DNA from 2 places in the Rhodococcus ruitaii genome. Region 1 is predicted to be linked to the other one. Evidence: predicted binding sites of a transcription regulator. Region 1 holds the regulator's gene; the other holds the start of a gene.
What was found. The regulator HspR, encoded in region 1, represses chaperone genes until heat shock. The targets are predictions, from matches to a motif close to ANNTGAGTNNNNNNNACTCANNT.

Region 1 (9,576 bases):
GCCTACGCCTACGGACATGCCGAGTTGCCCCCATTCGAGCAGATGTCTCGATGCCGGCTCTCGGCATCGCACCCGGAGACCGAGCGACACGATCGTTCCTGGTTTCCGCAGAAATGTACAGAAGAATACCGATTTTGTGGTAAGCCCGACGGGAATACCCCGGCAAATTCGGGCTTGATCCTCACGTTACGTGAGGTCCTAGCGTCGATCGTGCCGACGCAGAGAGCGCCGGTGGAAGTGGGTGAACGATGCGCACCACCGAGACGTGGAAGGTAGGGCCGCTCGCTTCGGCGACGGGCCTGACCGTGCGGACACTGCATCACTGGGACGACATCGGACTGGTGCGGCCGTCGGGACGGACGACGTCGGGGCATCGCCTCTACGAGGCAGACGATGTGCAGCGACTCTACGAAGTGCTGGCGTTGCGTCAACTGGGTCTGTCGCTCGAGACCATCGCCGCGGTCACCGACGGGGACTTGTCGCTGTCGGAGATTCTCGATGCGCACCGTACGTATCTGGATGAGCAACTCACCGCGACACGCACGTTGCGTGCGCATGTCGAGATGCTCTCCCGGAGAGTGCGCACGTCGCCGGACGCCTCGGTCGCCGACTTCCTCGAAGTGATCAGAGGAGTGATCGACGTGGACGACACAGTGAAACGGTATTTCAGCGAATCCCAGCTGGCCGATCTTGCCGAGCGGCGCGCGTTGCTCGGTGACGAGACGATTGCGGCGGCGGAAACGTCGTGGCAGGTTCTCATTCCGCGCGTGGATGCCGCACTGAGCGCCGGAATGGATCCGCGGTCCCCCGAAGCTCAGGAGATGGCGGCGCAGTGGATGGGGCTGCTCGAACAGTTCCACGGTGGCGACGAGGGCCTGCGCGACAGCATGTACCGCATGCACACCGAGAATGCGGAGCGGATCGAGCAGGAGTTCTGCGGGCCGAGTCCCGAGCAGATCGACTTCATCACGAAGGCGAACGAGGCTCGGTCGGCGTAGGACCCGGCCGACGTAGAAGCCCGGCCGGCGTAAAAGCGGAGCAGCGGACAGATACAACCTTTGCGGCGGAGGTCTGTGTCTGTCCGTTGCCGTTGTAACTACTGTCGGCGTGCCCTACCTGCTGCGTCGAGTGCTGATGCGGCTACCACCGGAGGCGCGGTCGCGGGTGAGGTGAACGCACGTCAGATCGACGTCCCACACGTCGAATCCGTGTAGGACGGCAGCAGAGATGTGGCTGATGAGATCCCTGCGGACGACGACAATGAGTGAGTTGGATCACATTCGGAACATTCCGTCCGTACCTGCCGTTGGACCCATCAGACAACTTGAGCGCATGTCACTCAACTTGCTTGACTTGCAGGGTGCTGCGGGTGCAAAGTCGAGTCGACCGCGCTCAGTGTGAGTCGGACAGGCTCAGGTTGAGCAAGGAACGTTTCGAAAGCATTTGGAGGAAATCATGGCTCGTGCGGTCGGTATCGACCTCGGGACCACCAACTCGGTCGTCTCCGTTCTGGAGGGCGGCGAACCCGTCGTCGTCGCCAACGCTGAAGGTTCACGCACCACCCCGTCGGTCGTTGCGTTCGCCAAGAACGGCGAAGTTCTGGTTGGTCAGCCCGCCAAGAACCAGGCGGTCACCAACGTCGACCGCACGATCCGCTCGGTCAAGCGCCACATCGGCACCGACTGGAACGTCGCGATCGACGACAAGAAGTACACCTCGCAGGAAATCAGCGCTCGCACGCTGATGAAGCTCAAGCGCGACGCCGAGTCGTACCTGGGCGAGGACATCACCGACGCGGTCATCACGGTCCCCGCGTACTTCAACGACTCCCAGCGTCAGGCGACGAAGGAAGCCGGCACCATCGCCGGTCTCAACGTCCTGCGCATCGTCAACGAGCCCACCGCGGCCGCGCTCGCATACGGGCTCGACAAGGGCGAGAAGGAACAGACCATCCTCGTCTTCGACCTCGGTGGCGGCACGTTCGACGTGTCCCTCCTCGAGATCGGCGACGGCGTCGTCGAGGTGCGTGCCACCTCCGGCGACAACCACCTCGGTGGCGACGACTGGGACGAGCGCATCGTGAGCTGGCTCGTCGACAAGTTCAAGTCGCAGCACGGCGTCGACCTGACGAAGGACAAGATGGCCCTTCAGCGTCTGCGTGAGGCTGCCGAGAAGGCGAAGATCGAGCTGTCGAGCTCGCAGTCGACGTCCATCAACCTGCCGTACATCACGGTCGACGCGGACAAGAACCCGCTCTTCCTCGACGAGCAGCTGACCCGCTCGGAGTTCCAGAAGATCACCAATGATCTCCTCGAGCGCACCCGCGCACCGTTCCAGCAGGTCGTCAAGGACGCAGGCATTGCGGTCGGCGACATCGACCACGTCGTGCTCGTCGGTGGCTCCACCCGTATGCCCGCCGTCACCGAACTGGTCAAGGAGCTCACCGGTGGCCGCGAACCCAACAAGGGTGTCAACCCCGACGAGGTCGTCGCTGTGGGTGCTGCCCTGCAGGCCGGCGTGCTCAAGGGTGAGGTCAAGGACGTCCTGCTGCTCGACGTCACCCCGCTGTCGCTGGGTATCGAGACCAAGGGCGGCGTGATGACCAAGCTCATCGAGCGCAACACCACGATCCCGACCAAGCGGTCCGAGACCTTCACCACGGCCGACGACAACCAGCCGTCCGTGCAGATCCAGGTCTTCCAGGGCGAGCGCGAGATCGCGGCGCACAACAAGCTGCTCGGTTCCTTCGAACTCGGCGGCATCGCACCGGCTCCGCGCGGTGTCCCGCAGATCGAGGTGACCTTCGACATCGACGCCAACGGCATCGTGCACGTCACCGCTCGCGACAAGGGCACCGGCAAGGAGAACACGATCAAGATCCAGGACGGCTCCGGTCTGTCCCAGGAGGAGATCGACCGGATGGTCAAGGACGCCGAGGCTCACGCCGAGGAAGACAAGACCCGTCGCGAGGAGGCCGAGGTTCGCAACCAGGCCGAGTCGCTCGTGCATCAGACCGAGAAGTTCATCAAGGACAACGAGGAGAAGGTGCCGGCCGACGTCAAGGAGAAGGTCGAGGCTGCCATCAAGGAAGCCAACGACGCTCTCGCCGGTTCCGACATCGCTGCGGTGAAGGCCGCCGTCGAGAAGCTCGCGACCGAGTCGCAGGCTCTCGGCCAGGCCATCTACGAGGCGCAGGGCGCCGAGGGTGCGCCAGCCGGTGACGGCGCAGCAGCCGGCGGAGACGACGTCGTCGACGCCGAGGTTGTCGACGAGCCGAACGACACGGAGAAGAAGTGACTGCGGGTACCCCCGAGCAGGAGCCGGTCACCGTCACCGACAAGCGACGGATCGACCCGGACACCTTCGAGGTTCGCGACCCCGAAACCCTCGAAGGCGACGTGGTCGAGCCCGCTCCTGACTCGGAGGGCGCCGCGGAGGCAGCCACCGAGGCATCGGTGGAGGCGCCGGAATCCGACGAACTCGCCGAGCGCACTGCGGATCTGCAGCGCGTCACGGCCGAGTACGCCAACTACCGGCGACGGTCCGATGCCCAGCGCACTGCAGCGGTCGAGGAAGCCAAGGCCACGGTCGCGGCGAAGTTCCTCGACGTGCTCGACGACCTCGACCGTGCTCGTGCCCACGGAGATCTCGAATCGGGCCCGCTCAAGGCTATGTCGGATAAGTTGACCACGGTGTTCGACTCGCTCGGGCTCGCCGGATTCGGCGTCGAAGGCGACCCCTTCGACCCCGAACTCCACGAAGCGGTCCAGATGGAAGGCGACGGAAGCCATCCCGTTCTCGGGACGGTCCTGCGCAAGGGCTACCGCTACAACGAGCGGATCCTGCGACACGCGATGGTGACCGTGACCGACGGCGATCCGTCGGACACACTGCAGGACAAGTCGTCGGACGAGTCCGGCGCAGAGTAAGAACAACACGCAGAGTTAGAGCAACATCAGTGGAAGGAGGAGGCGCCCAGTGAGCCAACGGGAGTGGATCGAGAAGGACTTCTACAAGGATCTGGGCGTTTCCTCGTCCGCATCGGCCGAGGAGATCAAATCGGCGTTCAAGAAGCTGTCGCGGGAGTTGCATCCCGACGCCAACCCCGGCGACGAGGCAGCCGCCGAACGCTACAAGGCTGTAACCGAAGCCAAGAGTGTGCTGCTCGATCCCGCCAAGAAGAAGGAGTACGACGAGACCCGCCGCCTGTTCGCCTCCGGGGGCTTCCCCGGCGGCGGTAGCGGCTTCCAGCCCGGCAGCGGCGGATTCTCCGCCGGTGGCAGCACCTTCGATCTCGGCGACCTGTTCGGCGGAGGAGGAGCCGGCGACGGTGGTCTCGGCGATCTCTTCGGCGGCATGTTCAACCGTGGGGGCCCCGGTGGTGCCCGGTCGCGTCCGCGTCGCGGCAGCGACGTCGAGACCGAAACCACCCTCGATTTCCGTGATGCCGTGCAGGGCGTCACCGTTCCGTTGCGCATGACCAGCCCCGCGCCGTGCACCACCTGTCACGGCAGCGGCGCCGAACCGGGCACCAGCCCGCGGGTCTGCCCGAACTGCAACGGCAGTGGCATCGTCTCGCGCAACCAGGGCGCCTTCGGATTCTCGGAACCGTGCGACGACTGCCGCGGCAGCGGCTCGATCATCGACAACCCGTGCCACGACTGCCACGGATCCGGAGTGCAGAATCGCACCCGCACCATCACGGTCCGCGTTCCGGCGGGGGTGAAGGACGGATCGAAGATCCGACTTGCCGGTCAGGGCGAGGCCGGACTCCGCGGCGCGCCGTCGGGCGACCTGTTCGTGACGGTGCATGTGCGCTCCGACAAGGTGTTCGGTCGCGAAGGCGACGACCTGACTCTCGTGCTCCCTGTCAGCTACGGCGAACTGGTGTTGGGCGGTACCGTGTCCGTGCCGACACTGGAAGGGCGCGTCGGGCTGAAGATTCCGCCGGGTACCGCAGACGGCCGGGTCATGCGGGTCCGCGGTCGTGGGGTCGCGAAACGCGGAGGTGGCTCGGGCGATCTGCTGGTGACCCTCAAGGTGGCGATCCCGCAGAACCTCGACGACAAGGCGACCGAGGCGCTGACTGCATATCTTCAGGCCGAAGAGGCCGGTGGATTCGATCCGCGTGAAGGATGGGCAGGTGCACGATGAGCGAGACGCCAGGTTTCCGCAATCCGCCCGACCCGGATGCCCGTGTCTACGTCATCTCGGTCGCGGCCGAACTCGCGGGGATGCACGCGCAGACGCTGCGTAATTACGATCGGCTCGGTTTGGTGACCCCGCACCGCACCAGCGGTGGCGGTCGCCGGTACTCGCCGCGCGACGTCGAACTGCTTCGTGAGGTCCAGCGGCTGTCGCAGGACGAGGGTGTCAGTCTCTCCGGTATCAAGCGGATCATCGAATTGACCAATCAGGTCGAAGCCCTGCAGCAGCGGGTCGCGGAGATGTCGGTGGAGATCGCCCACTTGCGTTCCGCCCGACGCGATCTTGTTCCCATGCCCCGCAGCAATGCGCTGGTGGTGTGGAAGCCACGGGGTAAGCGCGACAGCTGAGCGGGTGTGTCTCTCCTCGATGCCTTCCCGATCAGCGGAATTCCACGACCGTGAAGACGTCCGCGCGGGCACACTGTGGCGTGTTCCACAGAACCGATCAGCGGAAGGCATCAAGCATGGTGGATTGGGCGGAAGAATGCGACGTACTCGTCGTCGGGTCGGGAGCCGGAGGTTCCTGCGGCGCGTACACCGCGGCGCGTGAGGGCCTGGCGGTCACCCTCATCGAAGCGTCCGAGTACTTCGGTGGCACCACGGCATACTCCGGTGGCGGTGGGGTCTGGTTTCCGACCAATGCGGTGCTCGCGCGCGCCGGTGACGACGACACCATCGAGGATGCGCTCACCTACTACCACTCGGTTGTCGGCGACCGGACCCCGCGGGAGCTGCAGGACGCCTATGTCCGCGGTGGCGCGCCCCTGATCGACTACCTCGAGTCCGACGACGACATCGAGTTCATGGTGTACCCGTGGCCCGACTATTTCGGCAAGGCTCCCAAGGCACGGGCCGAGGGACGTCACATCGTCCCGAAGCCGCTGCCGGTCGCCGACGACCCGGAACTCAACGAGTCCATCCGCGGCCCTCTGGGACGCGAACGTAACGGCGAAGCGCTGCCCGACACGCTCATCGGTGGGCGTGCCCTGGTCGGCCGGTTCCTCATCGCCCTGCGCAAGTACCCGAACGTGAACCTGCACCGCCTCACCGCGCTCGAGGAACTTGTGATCGAGGACGGCGTCGTGGTCGGTGCAATCGTGTCGAAGGGCGGGGAGCGTCGCGGGATCCGCGCCCGCAAGGGCGTTGTCCTCGCAGCCGGCGGCTTCGATCAGAACGACGAGATGCGCAGCAAGTACGGTGTTCCAGGCGTCGCCCGCGACTCGATGGGGCCGTGGTCGAACCTCGGTAAGGCGCACCAGGCAGGCATTGCCGTCGGCTCCGATGTCGACCTCATGGGTGAGGCATGGTGGTCGCCGGGACTGACCCACCCGGACGGCCGCTCGGCCTTCGCGCTCTGCTTCACCGGTGGCATCTTCGTCGATCAGGCCGGAAAGCGCTTCACCAACGAGTACGCACCCTACGACCGGCTCGGGCGCGAAGTCATCGACCGCATGAAGGCCGGCGACCTGACGTTGCCGTTCTGGATGATCTACGACGATCGTGGTGGTGTGGTGCCGCCGGTCGCCGCGACGAATGTGCCGCTGGTGGAGACGGAGGAGTACGTCGAGAAGGGGCTGTGGAAGACGGCCGACACGCTCGCCGGGCTCGCCGAGCAGATCGGTGTTCCCGCAGAGGCGCTCGAAGCCACGGTCGCGCGGTTCAACGAGCTCGTGGCCAAGGGGGTCGACGAGGATTTCGGCCGCGGTGACGAGCCCTACGACCTCGCGTTCACCGGTGGCGGTTCCGCGCTGGTCCCGATCGAGAAGGGCCCGTTCCACGCTGCACAGTTCGGCATCTCCGACCTCGGCACCAAGGGCGGGCTGAAGACGGACACCGTCGGTCGCGTCCTGGACACCGAGGGCGCTCCGATCGCCGGCCTGTATGCGGCGGGTAACACGATGGCCGCGCCGAGCGGCACCGTCTACCCCGGTGGCGGCAACCCGATCGGCGCGAGCGCGTTGTTCGCGCACCTGGCTGTGAAGGACGCTGCGACCCGCTGAGCCTGCGGAGAACGCGGGGCCGGATGCCACACCCCTGGCCAAGGGAGCGGCATCCGGCCCCTTCTCGTGTCGGGTGTGACCGTTCTGTCAGGGACGAGCGACCGTGTAGGTCGACTTCACGAACGGGAAGCCCGTTTCGACGTGCGACGTGATGGAGTACCCGTGCCGGTTGCCCCCGTCGATCCGCGTTCCGTCGGCATTGGCGGGACCGGTGCCGTAATTGTTCGACATCAACGTCACGTGCGCGTCGCCCGGCATCGTGTAGGACACTTGGAGCCCGAACCCGCGCCGGTCCGACGCGACGCCGCTGATCGTCACGGTCGCGTTGGCTGCGATGACCGTTGCAGGTTTGTCGACCCACCGCCCGTATTCGTTGCTGTCCCCGGCGTAGATCATGGGAGCGTCGGTGTGGTTCGTGACGGTCATCGTGATGGTGGGTCCGTCGTCGGGGAGTTCTTCGGCACCGGCGGTGGCCGGGGCCGCGAACGTTGCGGCGGCGAATACGACGGCGGCAATGACGCGGGTGCGAAGTTTCATTGTGCTCCTGCGGGTGTCTCGGTGCCCGCCGCGAATGGCCGGCCGGCCGCCCAAAAGTGTACCCACGAGTAGATATCGGTGGGATTACCTTCCCATTCCCGTTTCCACCCGAGCAGGAATCGTCACGCGGGGACCAGACCGCTCACCTGCGCCACCAGTTCGAGCGACCGCAGCCACGCGTCGCGACCCGGCGCCGACGACACGACGATCAGCTCGTCGGCCTGGGAGCGCTCGGTGAACCGGTCCAGGTAGTCGCGTACTTCGCCCGGGGTGCCGACGGCGGTGTAGCGCAGCATCGTGAGCACCTGCATCCCGGCGGGGGAGTCGAGGAGCAAGTCGATCTCTTCCTCGGTGAACGTCCGGCCGCGCCCGACCATCTGCACGACACGGTGACGCTTGGCCTTCTCGAACAGGTCCACGGCCTCGGCGGTGGTGTCGGCCGCGATCACACCGACACCGGCGATGACGTGCGGCTCGGGGTGCTGCTCCGACGGCTGGTACTCGTTCCGGTACAGCTGCACCGCCTCTTCGAGGGCTTGCGGTGCGAAGTGCGACGCGAATGCGTACGGCAGACCGAGGAGCGCGGCGAGTTTCGCGCCGAACAGCGACGATCCGAGAATGTAGAGCGGGACGTCGGTGCCTTTGCCGGGGATCGCATCGACGCCGGGAATGCGCGAATCACCGCGCAGGTACGCCTGGAGTTCGAGCACGTCCTGGGGGAAGCTGTCGGCCGACGACGGGTCGCGGCGCAGCGCCCGCATCGTCTTCTGGTCGCTGCCCGGTGCGCGGCCGAGCCCGAGGTCGATCCGACCCGGATGCAGTGTCTCGAGGGTGCCGAACTGCTCGGCGATGGTCAGGGGCGAATGGTTGGGGAGCATGATGCCACCCGCGCCGAGACGGATCGTCGAGGTGTGCGCGGCGATATGCGAGATCAGCACACTTGTCGCGGACGACGCGATCGCCGGCATGTTGTGGTGCTCGGCGTACCAGATCCGCCGGTAGCCCCACTTCTCGGCGAGCCGCGCCATCTTCACGCTCGCATCGAAACTGTCGCGTGCAGTTTCGCCCTTGCCGATGTGCGCCAGATCGAGGATGGAGAGGGGAACGGTCACCGAAGGGATCCTTTGCGTCCGGGCCCGGCACCGGCCGCCGGGCACACCTTCGGTGCAACTCGCTCCCGGCGACCGCTATTCCGCCTCGTGGGTCACATCTGCTCGAACGTGCCGTAGTTGCCGCGGTAGAACAGCAGCGGGCTGTTCGGATCCAGGGTGGTCAACCCGGTGACGCGGGCAACGACGATGGTGTGGTCGCCGGCGTCGTGCTCGGCTTCGATGGTCGCTTCCACCCGCGCAAGTGCGCCGTCGATGGCGGGCGCACCGTTGTCGCCCGGCGACCAGCGCACACCGCGAAACTTGTTTCCGCCACTTGTTGCGAATGCCCCGCACAGCGTGCGCTGGCTCTCGGCGAGGACATTGATGGCAAATGTGCCCACCTCGCGGATCCTGGGCCAGGTCGTCGACGTGCGAGCCGGGCAGAACGACACGAGCGGTGGTTCCAGCGACACCGACGTGAAGGACTGGCACGCGAAGCCCAGTGGTTCGTCACCGTCGAGTGCGGTGATCACGGTGACTCCCGTGCAGAAGTTGCCCATCACATCACGCATCGTGCGTGGATCCAGCACTGCATGTTCCGCGGTCATACTCAGCTCCGTTCCGAAATCGTGTTACTCCAGTGTCGGGCACTCGATCCGCAGCCGCGGGCGGGGTCCCGATCAGCGGTCGAACACGACGCGAGATACTTGTCTCTCGCTCAACGGGAAACTGTATCCGTGT
Region 2 (9,576 bases), on a different contig from region 1:
GCGAAGGTGACCGCACTGCTCGATGCGGCCCGGTCCGGGCAACTGGACGTCGCCGAACTCGCCGAAGCAATGATCGACATGGTGTCCGGGCAGGACAGCGACGACTCCGTTGCCCAGTTCGACGCCTACCTCGCCGCGCGCCGACGCCCGGAGCTCGCCGAGCCGGTGCACCGCATCATGAGGACCTTGGAGGAAGAGACGGAAAACGCCTTACGACTGTTCGGGGTGGACGACCCGGTGATCCCCGCGCAGCAGTTCGTCGCCCTCATCGATGGGTTCACGCTGCATGAGATCGCAAGGCCCGGTCGCGCGCAGACCCGGGAGGCCCTTCGTGATCTGCTGGTGCGTGTGCTCGCTTCCTATGCCGAAGACCCCTGGTCGGCGGCGACCTCCGGTCATGCCGCTGACATCCGAGGGGCCGATCGAACCTGATCGGCGCAACAGGACATTCCATCCGTAATGCCCGATCCACCGACGGTGGGCGTCGGCTGACATACTGCCTCGCATGGCGAATGGGGAACCCCAGCGGGTCGAGGCACGGTTGCCGGTCGAGCGGGTCGATGAGGCGCTCTATGGATCGGCCAACAATGGCGGAGGTGCGCTGCGGCCGATGGAGCCGGTGCCGCCGATCTGTTCGCGACACGGACAACCCGAGATCGATCGGGTCCGGGTGACGATCAAGTCGGATCGTTCCCGGCCGGAACAGGGTGAGGGCACACTCGGCTCGGCGCTCGCCGCCGCCTACACCGTGCAGGTGGCTGCGGTCGAGTGGCCGGTGTGCGCGCGGTGCGTCGCGGCGCGTGTCCGGTGGCAGATCGCCGCGGCAGCGATGTTCACGGTGCTCGCAGCGCTGTTCCTCGCACTCGTCCTCGCGCTGCTCCAGGGTGCACCCCGTCCCTACGGGATTGCGCTGCTGGTGGTGTTCGCGGTGTCCCTCGCTCCGCTCTATGTCGCGTTGCGGATGATCGAGCATCGACGGGCGGCGGTGGGGGTGAGCCTCACGGAGGACGGTTCGGCGCTGGTCGTCCAAGAGGCGCACCCTGATTTCGCGCGGGCCGTCTCGTCGTCGCGGGCGTGATCAGAGTGGATCGAAGCTGATGTTCTGCCGCGGGGTGCCCGCGGCAGACAGGGCGTACAGCGTGGTGCGGATCATCGACGGCGACCCGGAGATCTGGATCTGGTGCTCGGACCACGATCCGAAACTCGCGACGACCTTCCCCAGCTTCCCCTGGATCGGCTCCTGCAGACCCGGAGGTGTTTCGCGCACGGGAACCGGATGCCAGTACGGATTCTCCGATTCCTCCGTGACAGGGGTGACCGTGAGCCACGGGTTCGTCATGGCGATGTGCCACAACGTTTCCAGGTCGTAGAGATCGCACGGGTAGTTTCCGCCGTAGAACAGGTGGGTGCGCGGATTCGTACCGCGCATCGCCATCTCCATGATCTGCGCGCGCAGCGGCGCCAGGCCCGTGCCCGACGCGATCATGAGTACGTCTCGGCCGCTGTCCCGATCGACCTGCAGGCCTCCGAGTGGCGGACCGATCGTCCATCGATCACCCACCATGACCTCGCCGACGAGACCTCCGCTGACCCACCCGGTCGACACGCGTCGGACGTGGAACTCGATCTGTCCACGAGGGTTCGGGGGAATCGCCGGCGACAGGTACCGCCACATCTGGGGGCGCTGCGGGATCTGGACGCTCATGTACTGGCCCGCGTGGAACGGGATGGGGCTGTCGGTTTCGAGTCGGATGATCGCGAGATCGGCGAGCACCCGTTCGTGGCCGACGACGGTGGCGCCCCATGCGGCAGGCAGGTCGTCCTCGGCTGCGGCGACAGCCATCGTCTCGGTGAAGTGTGAGATCACCTCCGCCCACGTGCGCTCGAGCGCCGCGGTCCACAGGATCAGCGGTGTGCATTCGCGCACCGCGACGAGCAGTGCGTGCCCAGCGGCGCGGAAATGCTCGGGGCGGACACCGTACTTGCGGTGATCGCGCGCCAATTGACCGAGGAAGGCATCCAGGCCGTCGACGTCGGTGAGTTTGTCGACCGCCCATCCGACCGCGGTCGTGAACCGGTGCCGCATGTTCTCCATACCGGCGGGAAACAGCTCTCGGGTGCCGGACGTCCCGCTCCATAGTGCGGTGTAGAACGCCGTGGCGAACCGCTCGGGCCCGGTCGGGTTTGCGGTGATCGATGCGAAGCTGAGTTGTACTCGGGCGATGGCGAACGCCTCCACGCCATCCTCCCACGTACTGTGCCAATTCGGACGCCGTCACTGTAGTCGTTTCTCTGCCGGTCGGCTACACGTCGGGTCGGCTACACCCGCAAGGAGTTCAGGCGATCAGCCGCGAGCGAAATGTGACACCAATCACCCCGCCTTGAAAAGTTGAGTGGAACAAACTCAACTTTGGTCTCGTTGTATCCATCGAGTACCCGCGGGCCGGAGTCTGCGGGTACAAAATTGACACAGACCCACTCGAGAACGGAAGGAGCCCGTAGTGGACTCGTTCAACCCCACGACGAAAACTCAGGCGGCCTTGACAGCGGCGCTGCAGTCGGCATCCGCTGCGGGCAACCCGGATATCCGCCCGGCGCACCTGCTCGTCGCGCTGCTCGACCAGACCGACGGCATCGCCGGCCCGCTGCTCAAAGCGGTCGGCGTCGACCCCGCCGAGGTCAGGAGCGAGGCGCACGATCTCGTCGACAAGCTACCCACCGCGACCGGCGCGACCACCACACCGCAACTCGGCCGTGAAGCGATCGCCGCGCTGTCCGCGGCGCAGAAGCTCGCTACCGAACTCACCGACGAATTCGTTTCGACCGAGCACGTGCTCGTAGGCCTTGCCAGTGGCAGTTCGGACGTCGCAGGCCTACTCGCCGGGCGTGGCGCGACACCCGAAGCACTGCGCGAGGCGTTCACCGCCGTCCGCGGCACCGGGCGCGTCACCAGCGCCGACCCGGAAGGAACCTTCCAGGCTCTCGAGAAGTACTCGACCGATCTGACGGCACGTGCCCGCGACGGCAAACTCGACCCTGTCATCGGCCGCGACAACGAGATCCGTCGCGTCGTGCAGGTCCTGTCGCGTCGCACCAAGAACAACCCCGTGCTGATCGGCGAGCCCGGTGTCGGCAAAACCGCCATCGTCGAGGGTCTCGCGCAGCGCGTCGTCGCAGGTGACGTGCCCGAATCGCTTCGCGGTAAGACCGTCATCTCCCTCGACCTCGGCTCGATGGTCGCGGGTGCGAAGTACCGCGGCGAATTCGAGGAACGACTCAAGGCGGTGCTCGACGAGATCAAGGAATCCGCCGGGCAGATCATCACGTTCATCGACGAACTGCACACCATCGTCGGCGCCGGCGCGACCGGCGAGTCGGCAATGGATGCGGGCAACATGATCAAGCCGATGCTCGCTCGCGGTGAACTCCGGCTCGTCGGCGCAACCACCCTCGACGAGTACCGCAAGTACATCGAGAAGGATGCCGCCCTCGAGCGTCGCTTCCAGCAGGTGCTCGTCGGCGAGCCGAGTGTCGAGGACACCGTCGGCATCCTGCGTGGGCTCAAGGAACGCTACGAGGTGCACCACGGTGTGCGCATCACCGACTCCGCGCTGGTGTCCGCCGCAACGCTGTCCGACCGCTACATCACCTCCCGGTTCCTCCCGGACAAGGCCATCGACCTCGTCGACGAGGCCGCGTCGCGGCTGAGGATGGAGATCGACTCACGACCCGAGGAGATCGACACCGTCGAACGAATCGTCCGTCGCCTCGAGATCGAGGAGATGGCGCTGCAGAAGGAAACCGACGCTGCGTCGAAGGAACGACTCGACAAACTGCGCGGTGAACTCGCCGACGAACGCGAGAAGTTGGGCCAGCTCACCGCGCGCTGGCAGAACGAGAAGACCGCGATCGATTCGGTCCGAGAAGTCAAGGAACAACTCGAAGCGCTACGCGGCGAGGAGGAACGCGCCGAACGCGACGGCGATCTCGGCAAGGCCGCGGAGCTGCGCTACGGCCGCATCCCCGACCTGGAAAAGAAGCTAGAGGCAGCGGCGGAGGCGTCGGGTGCGGCGTCCGACGGCGATGTGATGCTCAAGGAAGAGGTCGGTCCGGACGACGTCGCAGAGGTCGTCGCGGCATGGACCGGCATCCCCGCCGGCCGCATGCTCGAAGGCGAAACCGAGAAGCTGCTGCGGATGGAAGACGAGATCGGCAATCGTGTGGTCGGTCAGACCGCGGCCGTGCAGACCGTCTCGGATGCGGTCCGCCGCGCCCGGGCCGGTGTCGCCGACCCGAACCGTCCCACCGGATCGTTCCTGTTCCTCGGACCCACCGGCGTCGGCAAGACCGAGCTCGCCAAGGCGCTCGCCGACTTCCTGTTCGACGACGAACGCGCCATGGTGCGGATCGACATGTCGGAGTACAGCGAGAAGCACAGCGTCGCTCGACTCGTCGGTGCACCTCCCGGCTACGTCGGTTACGATGCCGGCGGTCAGCTGACCGAAGCGGTGCGTCGTCGCCCGTACACGGTGGTGCTGTTCGACGAGGTCGAGAAGGCGCACCCCGATGTGTTCGACACCCTCCTGCAGGTACTCGACGACGGGCGTCTCACCGACGGCCAAGGACGCACGGTCGACTTCCGCAACACCATCTTGATCCTCACCTCGAACCTCGGGTCGGGGGGCGACAAGGATCACGTGATGGCGGCGGTGCGCATGGCGTTCAAGCCGGAGTTCATCAACCGGCTCGACGACGTCGTGATCTTCGACCCGCTGTCCGAGGAACAGCTCGAGAGGATCGTCGACATCCAGGTCGACCAGCTGGCGACACGTCTCGAGGCGCGACGGCTCACCCTCGACGTCGACGGAGCAGCACGGATGTGGCTCGCGGTGCGTGGCTACGACCCGCAGTACGGTGCGCGTCCGCTGCGCAGGCTCATCCAGCAGGCAATAGGCGACCAGCTCGCCAAGAAGTTGCTGGCGGGGGAGATCCGCGACGGCGACACCGTGAAGGTCGGTGTCACCGACAACGCCGACAGCCTGGTCATCGGTTGAGGTGACTGCGAGGCACATCGAGTAACGGGTGAACCCGTGCGGGGCGCACGGTCCGAGAGGGCGAACCCTTGGGCTGTGCGTCCCTTTCACGTTGTCTATGCGCGACACCGCAGGGCGAAAGCCGCACGCCCACACTCGCGAATCTGACCGCACCCTTCCTTCCCCCGGTTTCGCGGTCCCCTCTCGACCTGATCCTAAATTAATGATAATGGTATTTGTGAATTAGATCGCATTGTGGAGCGGAGTGGAACGATGTCGGGAAGATTGGACGGCAAGGTCGCTGTCATCACGGGTGGTGCCAGTGGAATCGGAGCGGGAACCGCTCGCAGGCTCGTCGCGGAGGGCGCGCGGGTGGTCATCGCAGACCTGCAGGACGAGGTCGGCGCGGCGCTGGCGGACGAGTTGGGCAACGCGGCCTGCTTCGTGCGGACCGATGTCACGGACGAGAGCGACATCGCGAATGCCGTCGACACGGCGGTCGGGCAGTACGGGCAACTGGACGTCATGTTCAACAACGCCGGGATCATGGGAGCGATGGGGTCGATCGCCAAGCTGCGGGCCAGTGACGTCGACATCACGATCGCCGTGAATCTGCGGGCTGCGTTGCTCGGGTCCAAACACGCTGCTCGAGTCATGATCCCGCGGCGAGCCGGCGTGATCCTGTCGACGTCGAGTCCCGCAGGCGTCATGGGTGGTGTGGGTCCGCACGCGTACAGCGCGACGAAGGCGGGCATCATCGGCCTGACCCAATCGGTGGCTGCCGAGATGCGTCCCCACGGGATCCGGGTGAACGCGGTGATCCCGGGCGCGGTCGTGTCGGCGATGACCGCGGACCTCACCGCGGGCGGAGTCGACGATCTCGACGGCGCACAGGCATCGCTCGCGCGAACCGCGCTGATGGATCGGCCAGGAAGGCCTGAGGATATCGCAGCTGCCGTCGTCTACCTTGCGAGCGACGAGGCGGCCTTCGTCACCGGCATCGCGCTCCCCGTCGACGCAGGTATGACCCGCGCGGGTGGCCGCGCACCCTTCAGCACGGGCGACTATGAGGAACCGTCCGCGGTCCTGCACGCCGGCACCCGCGGATGACCGGGTCCGGAAGTCGAATGACGGGAAGGGTGGAGATGAACACGGGTAAGAGGGTTCTGGTCACGGGTGCCGCGATGGGGATGGGGCGCGAGATCGCGCTCGAGTTCGCCCGTCAGGGCGCCGAACACGTCACGGTCGCCGACATCGACACGGGCAAGGCGGAAGAAGTCGCAGCCGAGATCCGTGAGATCGGAGCTGGGGCTGTCGCGGTGCACGTCGATCTCCGGGACTCCGGGCAGGTGCGCACGATGGTGGACGTGGCCGCGGAATCGGCCGGTGGCCTGGACGTCCTGGTGAACAACGCCGGCGTGCTGGACACCGTCTTCTGTGAAACCTCGAGCATCGAGGAACTCACCGAGGAGGCGTGGGACGCAGTGTATGCCGTGAACGTCAAGGCGATGTGGCTGGCCACCAAGTTTGCGGCGCCGCATCTGCGCCGGTCGCAGCGAGGCCCCGCGGTGGTCAACGCTGCCTCGGTGGCTGGGATGACGGGCTACCCGATGCCGGCGTACGCCTCGAGCAAGGGTGCGGTGATCCAGTTGACGCGCGCCGCCGCGATCAACCTTGCGCCGGACGTGCGGGTGAACTGCTTCTGTCCCGGGTCGATCCGCACCCCTATGGCCGACGCGCACCTCGCCGATGCGGAGGATCGGGAGGAGCGTGAGCGGCAGATGAGCGGGACACACCTCATTCCCCGACGTGGCGAACCCGGTGAGGTGGCGGCGCTGGTGTGCTTCCTCGCGTCCGATGCCGCCTCGTTCATCACCGGTGGGATCTACCCCGTGGACGGCGGGACGACTGCATGGCGTGGGGTGCGCGCATGAGTGAGCGGGGGATATTCACGGACACGGACGAATCCGATCGGAGACCGGTAGCGGACCGGCTGGCGCGGTTGGAGGATATCGAGGCCGCCCGCGACGTGCTCGCCGCCTACGCGTCAGCGGTCGACTCCCGGGACGTGTGTGGTCTCCGCGCGCTGTATCGGGAGGGCAGCGTAATGACCACCCCGCGCGCAACCTATCGCGGGGCGGACGAGATCGTCGGGTTTTTCCTCGGTACCTGGGATCGGGATCCCTGGGAGAAAAGGCATTTCGTGAACAATGTCGCCACCGAGTGGCTGTCGCCGGGGCGGGTGGCGGTCCGCGCCTACTTCTTGTTCACGGGCCGGGCTCCGGAGCGATCGGTGATCGGGTGGGGCACCTACCGTGCTGTGGTGGACACCGGGGGCTCGCCGGTGCTGGTCGAACATGAACTGGCGGTGGAAGTGGGGACTTCACTCGACGAAGGCTGGGCCGAGGTGGACGGTAGCTGAGAGGCTTTCGGAGACTTCGGACCGCAAATACTCCTTGACTTCTCACCAATTCCAATTAATGATAGTCATAGATTAAGTGATGCGGGCCACATGACCCGTCACCGGTGCCATGAACGGAGACGAGATGAGCTTTCTGACCATCGACAAGAGTCGCTGCCAGGGGCACGGCCGTTGCTACAGCGTCGCGCCCGACCTCCTGTCCGACGACGAGCAGGGATACGTCGAACAGGAGGGCACCCTCGAGCTGACCGACGACCTGCGGTCGCAGGGCGAGGCCGCCGCGGGCGCCTGCCCGGAGCTCGCGCTGCGGCTGTCGGTCGGAGCCTGACCGTGCTCGGCCATCTGAAGGTCCTCGATCTCACGGACGAGCGCGGACTGGCGTGTGGTCGACTGCTCGCCGACCTCGGGGCGGACGTGGTGGCGGTGGAGCCCCCTGCTGGGTCCCGAGCCCGCGCCGCCCACCCCGTCGATGCGGTCGACCGGTCACTGTTGTGGGAGTCGTTCGCCGCGAACAAGCGATCCGTCGCACTGGACCTCGAATCTCGTGAGGGCACTGAGGTCATGCACGAATTGCTGGTCGCCGCAGATATTCTCGTCACGTCTTCCTCGGTGCCCGAGCTCGAGCGCTGCGGTCTGCACCCGCACGACACGACTGCTGCATTCCCGCGACTGGTCCACGTCGCCATCACGCCGTTCGGCCTGACGGGGCCCAAGAGCCGCTACCTGGACTCGGATCTCGTCGTGTGGGCTGCCGGTGGGCCACTGGACCCGCACCGCGACGGTGACCGGCCGCCGCTGCGGATCAGCGTCGACCAAGCGTACCTGCACGCGGCGACCGACGCGGCGACCGGAGCGCTGCTCGCGCACCGTGCTCGTCGCGTCACCGGCCGCGGTCAGATCGTGGATGTCTCTGCCCAGGCGTCCCTCGGTGTTGCGACCCTCGGCCGCGTCCTTGCGCACACGGCCGGCGACGAGGCTCCGCAGTGGCACCGGCAACCCACGCCTCGCGCCGCAGCGAAACCTGGCGGCAAGGTCGATCAGAGCGGCAGCGGCGCAGGTACTTCCAGTGCCCTCAAGAAGTGGAACTGCATCGACGGAATCGTCGAGTTGCACCTGGCGATGGGGCCGGCGTCCGGCGGCTTCACCAACAACTTTGTTCGCTGGATGCACGACGAGGGTGCCTGCCCCGATGCACTGCTCGGCTGGGACTGGCGGGCGTTGCCCGGACGGATCGAGGCCGGCGAGATCGGCGAGGACGACATCCTCGAGGTGCGCCGCCTCACCCGGGAGTTCCTCGCGGGCCGGACCAAGGCCGAGGTTCAGGAGGCTGCCGTACGGTATCGCCTGCTGTGCATCGGGATCTCCGATATCTCCGACATCGCCGCCAGCCCCCAGTTCGCCGACCGTGGCCTCTTCGCGGACATCGGCGACGGTGACAGGCGGGTGCGGATCCCGGCGCGCTGGGCCCACGTCGGTGGGGACGCGAGCCCCGGACTGTCCCGGCCGGCACCGTTGATCGGCGAGCACACAGTGGAGGTCCTGGAGAGCTGGCTCGGGTCGTCGCACGCACTGCTCGGCGACCACCGTAGAACGGAGGCGGTCGTATGACGGACGCACTGAGCGGTCTGCGGGTCCTGGACCTCTCGTGGGTCGTCGCGGGTCCGCTGGTCGGACGCACCCTCGCCGACTTCGGTGCCGACGTGATCCGGGTGGAGTCGTCGAAGCGGGTGGAGACGGCCCGGCTGATGCCCCCGTTCCGAAACGGGGAACAGGGTGTCGAGAACTCGATGCTCTACGGCAACGTCAACGCCGGGAAGCGTGGTATCACGATCGACCTGAGTACCGAGGCAGGGCGCGAGATCGTGGTCGCGCTCGCGGAGAAGGCCGATGTCGTCGTCGAATCCTTCTCGCCGGGCCGGATGGCGCGCTGGGGACTGGACTACGAGACGCTCGCCGAAACGAATCCGCGACTGATCATGCTGTCGACCTCGCTGATGGGACAGTCCGGGCCGCTCGCGACGCTGGCGGGCTTCGGGAACATCGGGGCCTCGGTCAGCGGCTTCCAGAACCTGGTCGGCCACGCGGACCGGCTACCGTTCGGGCCCTTCGGTCCGTACACCG

Region 2: the regulator HspR is predicted to act here: its motif matches at 2,388-2,410, upstream of clpB (ATP-dependent chaperone ClpB).

What each region holds. Positions count from the first base shown of each region.
Region 1 covers NZ_JBUYWC010000003.1:578,712-588,287, forward strand. Annotated here, with positions in the region: gene ACZI8W_RS05605 (DUF7159 family protein) at 1-90, opposite strand, end outside; gene ACZI8W_RS05610 (MerR family transcriptional regulator) at 249-998, shown strand; gene dnaK (molecular chaperone DnaK) at 1,456-3,297, shown strand; gene grpE (nucleotide exchange factor GrpE) at 3,294-3,929, shown strand; gene dnaJ (molecular chaperone DnaJ) at 3,979-5,154, shown strand; gene ACZI8W_RS05630 (heat shock protein transcriptional repressor HspR) at 5,151-5,555, shown strand; gene ACZI8W_RS05635 (FAD-binding protein) at 5,672-7,207, shown strand; gene ACZI8W_RS05640 (hypothetical protein) at 7,295-7,744, opposite strand; gene ACZI8W_RS05645 (LLM class flavin-dependent oxidoreductase) at 7,867-8,856, opposite strand; gene ACZI8W_RS05650 (flavin reductase family protein) at 8,949-9,443, opposite strand.
Region 2 covers NZ_JBUYWC010000013.1:128,115-137,690, reverse strand. Annotated here, with positions in the region: gene ACZI8W_RS18130 (TetR/AcrR family transcriptional regulator) at 1-432, shown strand, start outside; gene ACZI8W_RS18125 (hypothetical protein) at 506-1,078, shown strand; gene ACZI8W_RS18120 (FAD-binding oxidoreductase) at 1,079-2,239, opposite strand; gene clpB (ATP-dependent chaperone ClpB) at 2,502-5,054, shown strand; gene ACZI8W_RS18110 (glucose 1-dehydrogenase) at 5,307-6,143, shown strand; gene ACZI8W_RS18105 (SDR family NAD(P)-dependent oxidoreductase) at 6,161-6,967, shown strand; gene ACZI8W_RS18100 (nuclear transport factor 2 family protein) at 6,964-7,455, shown strand; gene ACZI8W_RS18095 (ferredoxin) at 7,580-7,783, shown strand; gene ACZI8W_RS18090 (CoA transferase) at 7,786-9,063, shown strand; gene ACZI8W_RS18085 (CaiB/BaiF CoA transferase family protein) at 9,060-9,576, shown strand, end outside.